2 regions of the Psychromonas ingrahamii 37 genome follow, and region 2 is predicted to be linked to the other one. Evidence: predicted binding sites of a transcription regulator. Region 2 holds the regulator's gene; the other holds the start of a gene.
What was found. Region 2 encodes NrdR, which represses ribonucleotide reductase genes. Its sites were predicted from a motif close to AAACACNANATNTNGTGTTT; they were not measured.

Region 1: the regulator NrdR is predicted to act here: its motif matches at 1,763-1,782, upstream of nrdA (class 1a ribonucleoside-diphosphate reductase subunit alpha).

The regions. Positions count from the first base shown of each region.
Region 1 covers NC_008709.1:1,391,851-1,395,347, forward strand. The annotation lists gene nrdA (class 1a ribonucleoside-diphosphate reductase subunit alpha) at 1-1,690, opposite strand, end outside; gene ubiG (bifunctional 2-polyprenyl-6-hydroxyphenol methylase/3-demethylubiquinol 3-O-methyltransferase UbiG) at 2,546-3,271, opposite strand.
Region 2 covers NC_008709.1:1,771,298-1,774,794, reverse strand. The annotation lists gene ribD (bifunctional diaminohydroxyphosphoribosylaminopyrimidine deaminase/5-amino-6-(5-phosphoribosylamino)uracil reductase RibD) at 1-1,146, opposite strand, end outside; gene nrdR (transcriptional regulator NrdR) at 1,221-1,676, opposite strand; gene glyA (serine hydroxymethyltransferase) at 1,884-3,149, opposite strand; gene PING_RS20895 (hypothetical protein) at 3,263-3,451, shown strand; gene ettA (energy-dependent translational throttle protein EttA) at 3,399-3,497, shown strand, end outside.

The DNA of each region.
Region 1 (3,497 bases), 380 kb from region 2:
CACCACGCTCAAAAGCTAGTTTGTTAGACGCTTTTAAAAGATAATATTGAATGGCTTCAAAGGTTTTATGGGTTAGATTATTGGCGCTGCCATCTGAGTATTTAACACCGTTTTTAGCTAAATAATAAGCGAAGTTGATAACCCCTATGCCTAGCGTTCGACGTGCCATACTGCTGTTTTCAGCTGCTTTGACCGGGTAATCCTGATAATCCAATAAGCTATCTAATGCGCGCACAGCAAGTTCTGCAAGCTCTTCCAGTTCATCAAGTGACTCAATTGCGCCTAAGTTAAATGCCGATAAGGTACACAGGGCAATTTCACCTTCTTCATCCATGATGTGCTGCAAGGGTTTCGTTGGCAGGGCAATTTCAAGACATAAGTTACTTTGACGAATAGGGGCAACCTTACTGTCAAAGGGACTGTGTGTATTACAGTGATCTACATTTTGAATGTAAATACGGCCTGTACTGGCACGCTCCTGCATTAAGAGAGAGAACAACTCAACGGCTGAAATACTTTTTTGACGAATATCAGGATCACCTTCGTATAAATTATATAAACGCTCAAATTCATCTTGATCTTCAAAAAAAGCATCGTATAAACCGGGGACATCCGAGGGACTGAACAAGGCGACATTTTTTTTGTCTATCAGGCGCTGGTAGAATAAGCGGCTTAGTTGCACCCCATAGTCGAGATGACGTATGCGGTTGGAGTCAATACCACGATTATTTTTTAACACCAATAAAGATTCAACTTCCAAATGCCAAACAGGGTAAAAAACCGTCGCTGCACCGCCGCGTACGCCACCCTGAGAGCATGACTTTACCGCGGTTTGGAAGTGTTTGTAAAATGGGATACAACCTGTGTGGAAGGCCTCACCACCTCGAATAGCACTGCCCAATGCACGAATACGACCAGCATTAATGCCGATTCCGGCGCGTTGTGAAACATATTTAACAATTGCGCTTGATGTCGCGTTGATCGAATCAAGACTATCACCCGTTTCAATCAATACGCATGAACTAAATTGACGCGTTGGCGTGCGCACTCCTGCCATAATAGGCGTGGGTAATGAAATTTTAAATTGTGAAACCGCATCATAAAAACGTCTAACATAAGATAAACGTATGGCAGGCTCATAATTAGAAAACAGACAGGCTGCCACCATCATGTAAAGAAATTGTGCACTTTCATAAATATCACCGGTGACACGATTTTGAATGAGGTATTTACCTTCAAGCTGTTTTACTGCGGCATAGGAAAATTTTAAATCACGATCATGAACGATAAATTTTTCCATCTCTTCAAACTCTTGCTTGCTATAGTCTTCAAGAAGATGCATATCGTACTTGCCTTTAGAACACATTTTACTAACGTGTTCAAAGATACTTGGCGGCGTAAAACGTCGATAAGCTTTTTTACGCAAATGGAATACCGCAAGATGTGCCGCTAAATATTGGTAGTCTGGTGATGTCTCTGAGATAAGGTCAGCGGCCGCTTTAATAATAGTCTCATGTATATCATCGGTACGGATACCATCATAAAACTGAATATGTGAATTTAATTCAACCTGAGAGACTGAAACATTTTTTAAGCCTTCTGCAGCCCAAGTGATAACTCGGTGAATCTTATCAAGATCAATGCGTTCTCTTTTGCCATTTCGTTTTGTGACAAATAGGTTTTTTTTCATTCAGGATACCTTATATCTAGCGACAACTGTGTTACTTAACATGCAGTTTTAATAGTGTTGCTCATTGGTCAAAAACACAACATATTGTGTTTGATAGCGCGAGGTGACACAAGATAAAGCTTTTTAAGTTTTTTTCAAGCAAATGTTTTTAGCTTTACAGTGGATAAAATTGTGGATAACTAGCGCATAAAAAAACAGGTTAGTATTAACTAACAAATAGCTTAAGGGAGGGGCTGAGATCAATGAAATGCAACCTTTATTTTTAACCCCGGATAATAATTATATCAGTAAATATAATTAGGAATAAAATTCAACTAACTTCTACTCTATTCCTGTTTTTGCATTTTCTGTCGATTAAACGTGGGCAAAAATAAGAAAGTTTTTTCAATTATTGTGTGCTGTCGTTTTAATCGCTGCTGTTTTAGAAACGCGAGCATAGGAGTGTATGTTCACAATCAAGTTATTGACAATAAATTTGTCAAACCTTTGGGTAGTTTAGGGTCATATTGACATCGAGATCAACAAAGGCTGCAAAAGTTAATCTCATAGGTGCTTCAAGGGCAGGTTAATAATGAATGCGATTGCTATTAATACCGTTTGTTATTAATTAAATTTAAAAAATAACATGCGGTAAAGATGATGAAGTTACCTGCGCAAGAAAATTGTCACACGGATATCTTTTTGCAGGGTAAGTACTTTCATAATGAAAATGGTGAAAATAGTGTTTATATGTCAGTTTGTTGTCATATTTTTCATTCGGCAAGATGCTTGCTTAATAAGCATAGTGACAAAGAAGCAGGGGATGTATGCTTCTCTGTCACTACGTCCCTGCAGATCTGACCCTGTTGATAATAATTACAGAGCTTTTGTACACCTTAGCATGTAATTAACATTGACATTTTTAGTAATAACAAACTCGCTCTGCAGCGGATTAAATTCTACACCGCATAAATCTTCACAGTTTAATGTGGTGCTATCAATAGCCGTTAATAACTGCGAAGGGCGGATAAATTTTTCATATTCATGGGTGCCTTTAGGTACCCATTTCAATAAATTCTCGGCACCCACAATCATCATTAAATAAGCCTTGAAGGTTTTATTAATAGTAGAAAAATAAACCGTACCACCCGGTTTGAGCAAATCGCAACAAGCTTGCACAATAGAGGCAGGATCCGGTACATGCTCTAACATCTCCATGCAAGTCACTAGATCAAATTGACCTGCATGTTGTGATGCAAAATCCTCTGCGGTTATTTTTTGATACTGTACTTTTGTTTGCGTCTCTAATGCGTGCAGCTTAGCAATTTGTAACGCAGCATGCGCCATATCGATGCCTATTACATTCGCTCCTTTTTTTGCCATGCTTTCGCTGAGAATACCGCCACCACAGCCAATATCTGCAATTGACTTGGCAAATAATCCCTCGGCGCCCTGCTCTATATAACGTAACCGAGTTGGATTAAGCATATGTAATGGTTTGAAGTCACCTTCTAAATCCCACCATTGTTCGGCCATTGCTGAGAACTTTTCAATTTCTTTTGGATCAACATTGTTTGCAGTTGTACTGTTATTGACTGACATTAATCTTTACCCGGTTTTTGTAGATAAGACATTATAACGAGTAAAAAAGATAAAACAATTAACCTAAGCCGCCCATAGATTTTCGAAAATATTTTAAAGGGTGATGACTTCTAATCAGAGAAGTTTCAGCGGATTAAGTTGGGAAAGGCAGTTAAATAGCTAAAATTAACCCCCTGCAGAAGCTTTAGATAAACATAGGGCTGTACAAAAAAAGACCACAAAGGAC
Region 2 (3,497 bases):
AATGTTACTTATAATGCGAATATCATTGCCAATTAAAACCACACTCTGCAGTGATAATTGCACAACCTCAATCATTTTTGAATAATCAGGCAAGTTTACTAAATCTCGCGCCTGACTGCCCATTAATTTTGGTGCCTGATAAAGAATAAATTGATCCACCAACTGATGATTAAAAAACTCACCCGCGAGTGTCGCTCCGGCCTCAACCCAAAGATCGTTGATTTCATAATCACTTAACTGGGTTAATAAGACCTTAAGGTTAATCCGACCATGGCCATCATCTGTGCCGATCAGTTGTTCAATATCAGCGCTGAATTGATTTTTATTTTTTGGTAAATCGTCACGGGGAAGCAGGGACACCAACAACACTTTACCTTCAAGTGAAAATAATTTTTCCTTAAGGGTGATTTTATTGTGGGAATCTAAGATAATACGTATCGGTTGGCGTATCTCAGCAGGTCTCAATGTCAGATCAAAATCCAGATGATTTTTTAAGCTTTCATAGCGCACATTTAAGCTTGGATTATCGGCAATCACGGTCGCGCTGCCAGTTAATACAGCGCTTTGCAGGGCGCGGAAATATTGCACATCACAACGCGCAGCAGGGCCTGTTATCCACTGGCTTTGGCCATTTTTAAGGGCCGTTTTACCGTCTAAACTACTGGCAAGTTTCACTGTTACACGAGGCTCTTTAACCTGCATCCGTTTAATAAAACCACGGTTTAAATCCATCGCTTCATTTTTAAGCAGACCAAGGTCAACTTTTATACCCGCCTTCTCTAATATTTTAATGCCATCTCCTGCGACCTTAGGGTTAGGGTCAACCATCGCAATGATCACACGCTTAATCCCAGCTTTAGTTAAGGCTAGCGCGCAGGGAGGTGTACGGCCAAAGTGGGAGCAGGGCTCTAAGGTCACGTAACAGGTTGCACCCATCGCTTTGTCTTTAGCGATCGCAAGGGCATTTACTTCGGCATGTCCGAGGCCTGCTTTTTGATGATATCCTTCCCCCACTATTATATTATTTGCAACAATCACACAACCCACATTAGGATTGGGTGAGCTGGTAAAGCGCCCTTTTTTGGCCAGCAGTATCGCATGGGCCATATAGTATTTATCTAAGTCTGAAAAAGCCGTTGTGTTCATTAATATTCAATCTTCTACATTAAAAAGAGTAAAAACAGTAAAAATTTTATGCTAACAAGTGTGATGCCATTAGGCTAAAAATCAGTCTCAAGCTTGGCTATTTCCTCACCAAACTCTTTAACATCTTTAAAGGAGCGGTAAACCGACGCGAAACGGATATAGGCAATTTTATCTAACCCCTTAAGTAATTCCATAACCAGTTCACCGACTATTTTAGAAGTCACTTCACGCTCGCCCGTTGCCCGCAGGGTTGATTTAAGTTTGTTAACCGCAGCATCAATATCCTCCAGACTCACGGGTCTTTTTTCCAAGGCACGGTTAATACCGACCAGCAATTTGTCATCATTAAAGGGTTCACGACGGCCATCGGACTTAATCAAACGCGGCATCAACAGTTCGGCAAATTCATAGGTGGTAAAACGTTCATTACATTCATTGCAGCTGCGCCGGCGACGAACTTGAGATCCTTCTGAAACTAAGCGTGAGTCGATAACTTTAGTATCTTGAGCATTACAAAAAGGACAGTACATTTAATCTCACTCTTATTCAGAATTAATCAACCTTAAAAGTTGACTGGATCTATTGACAAATATCACAAATTTACTATGAATTTAATTTCAAGGTGTAATAGTAACCTGTTTAGCGCCTGTTTTAACAGTAATTTGCTTTATAGAGTCAAAAAAAGGGTAAAAAAAAGCTACGCAATGCGTAGCTTTTGAGTGCTTATTATTAAAAGATTATCCGTAAACAGGGCAAGCTTTACAAAGAGCGGCCACTTTAACTTTAACCGCTGTAATGGTGGTCGCAAGTTTAGCTTCATCTTTGATTGCATCAAGAACGTCACACATCCATAACGCAAGCTCAGCAGATTGTTGTGCATTAACACCACGACGTGCGAGTGCCGGCGTACCAATACGTAAACCTGAAGTCACAAAAGGAGAACGGGGATCATTTGGCACTGAGTTTTTGTTAACCGTAATATGCGCATTACCTAAGGCGGCATCCGCTTCTTTACCGGTGATATCCTGAGCGATTAAATCAACCAGGAATAAATGGTTTTCAGTACCGCCAGAAACGATTTTGTAACCACGCGCCAGGAATGATTTAACCATGGCTTTAGCATTATCTAAAACCTGTTGCTGGTAAACAGCAAATTCAGGTTCAGCACACTCTTTAAATGCAACCGCTTTAGCTGCAATAACGTGCATTAGTGGACCACCTTGCTGGCCTGGGAAAACCGCTGAGTTTAATTTTTTCTCAATGGCTTCATTGGCTTTAGCAAGGATCAGGCCGCCACGCGGACCGCCTAAGGTTTTATGCGTTGTCGTAGTCACCACATCGGCAAAAGGCACTGGATTCGGGTAAAGACCCGCAGCCACTAGCCCTGCAACGTGCGCCATATCAACAAACAGATAAGCGCCTACTTTATCCGCTATTTCGCGAAATTTGGCCCAGTCAACAATACCCGAATAAGCAGAAAACCCTGCAATAATCATGGTTGGTTTATGTTCGACAGCAAGACGTTCAATTTCCGCATAATCTAGAATACCCGTTTCAGGGGTGATTCCATATTGCACAGCATTGTACATTTTACCAGAAAAACTGACGTGGGAACCGTGGGTTAAATGTCCACCATGGGCAAGACTCATGCCCAGAATAGTATCACCCGGTGCACAAAGCGCCTGATAAACGGCTGCATTAGCCTGCGAACCCGAGTGAGGCTGGACGTTTGCATAATCAGCACCAAATAAAGATTTAGCACGTTCGATAGCTAAAGATTCAGCCACATCAACGTATTCACAACCGCCGTAATAACGTTTACCCGGGTAACCTTCTGCGTATTTATTAGTTAACTGACTGCCTTGCGCTTCCATTACACGTGGGCTGGTGTAATTTTCTGATGCAATCAGTTCAATATGGTCTTCTTGGCGCTGAACTTCATCAGTTATTGACTGCCATAATTCTGGATCATAATCGGCAATATTCATATCACGGTTAAACATGCATAACTCCTACTGGGTCTGGTTTTAAATCGGCTGATTTATTGATGTAACAAATTTTACCTAATCTTACCCTGTTGCATAGCGTAAACAAATGAATAATTTTAGGATTTAAAATGAAAAAAGTGCATATTGACCAGGATACCCGCAGAAACAGCCTTTTTATCCTTAACAGCAGTGTGTCATTTTCCGCTGCTTTGCCCTATCATCGGGATCCAGTCTTTTTCTTTCATTTAACAAGAGCAATCACTCATGGCACAGTTTATATACACAATGGATCAGGTGAGCAAGGTCGTCCCGCCTAAGCGCACTATTTTAAAAGATATCTCTCTGAGTTTTTTTCCGGGCGCA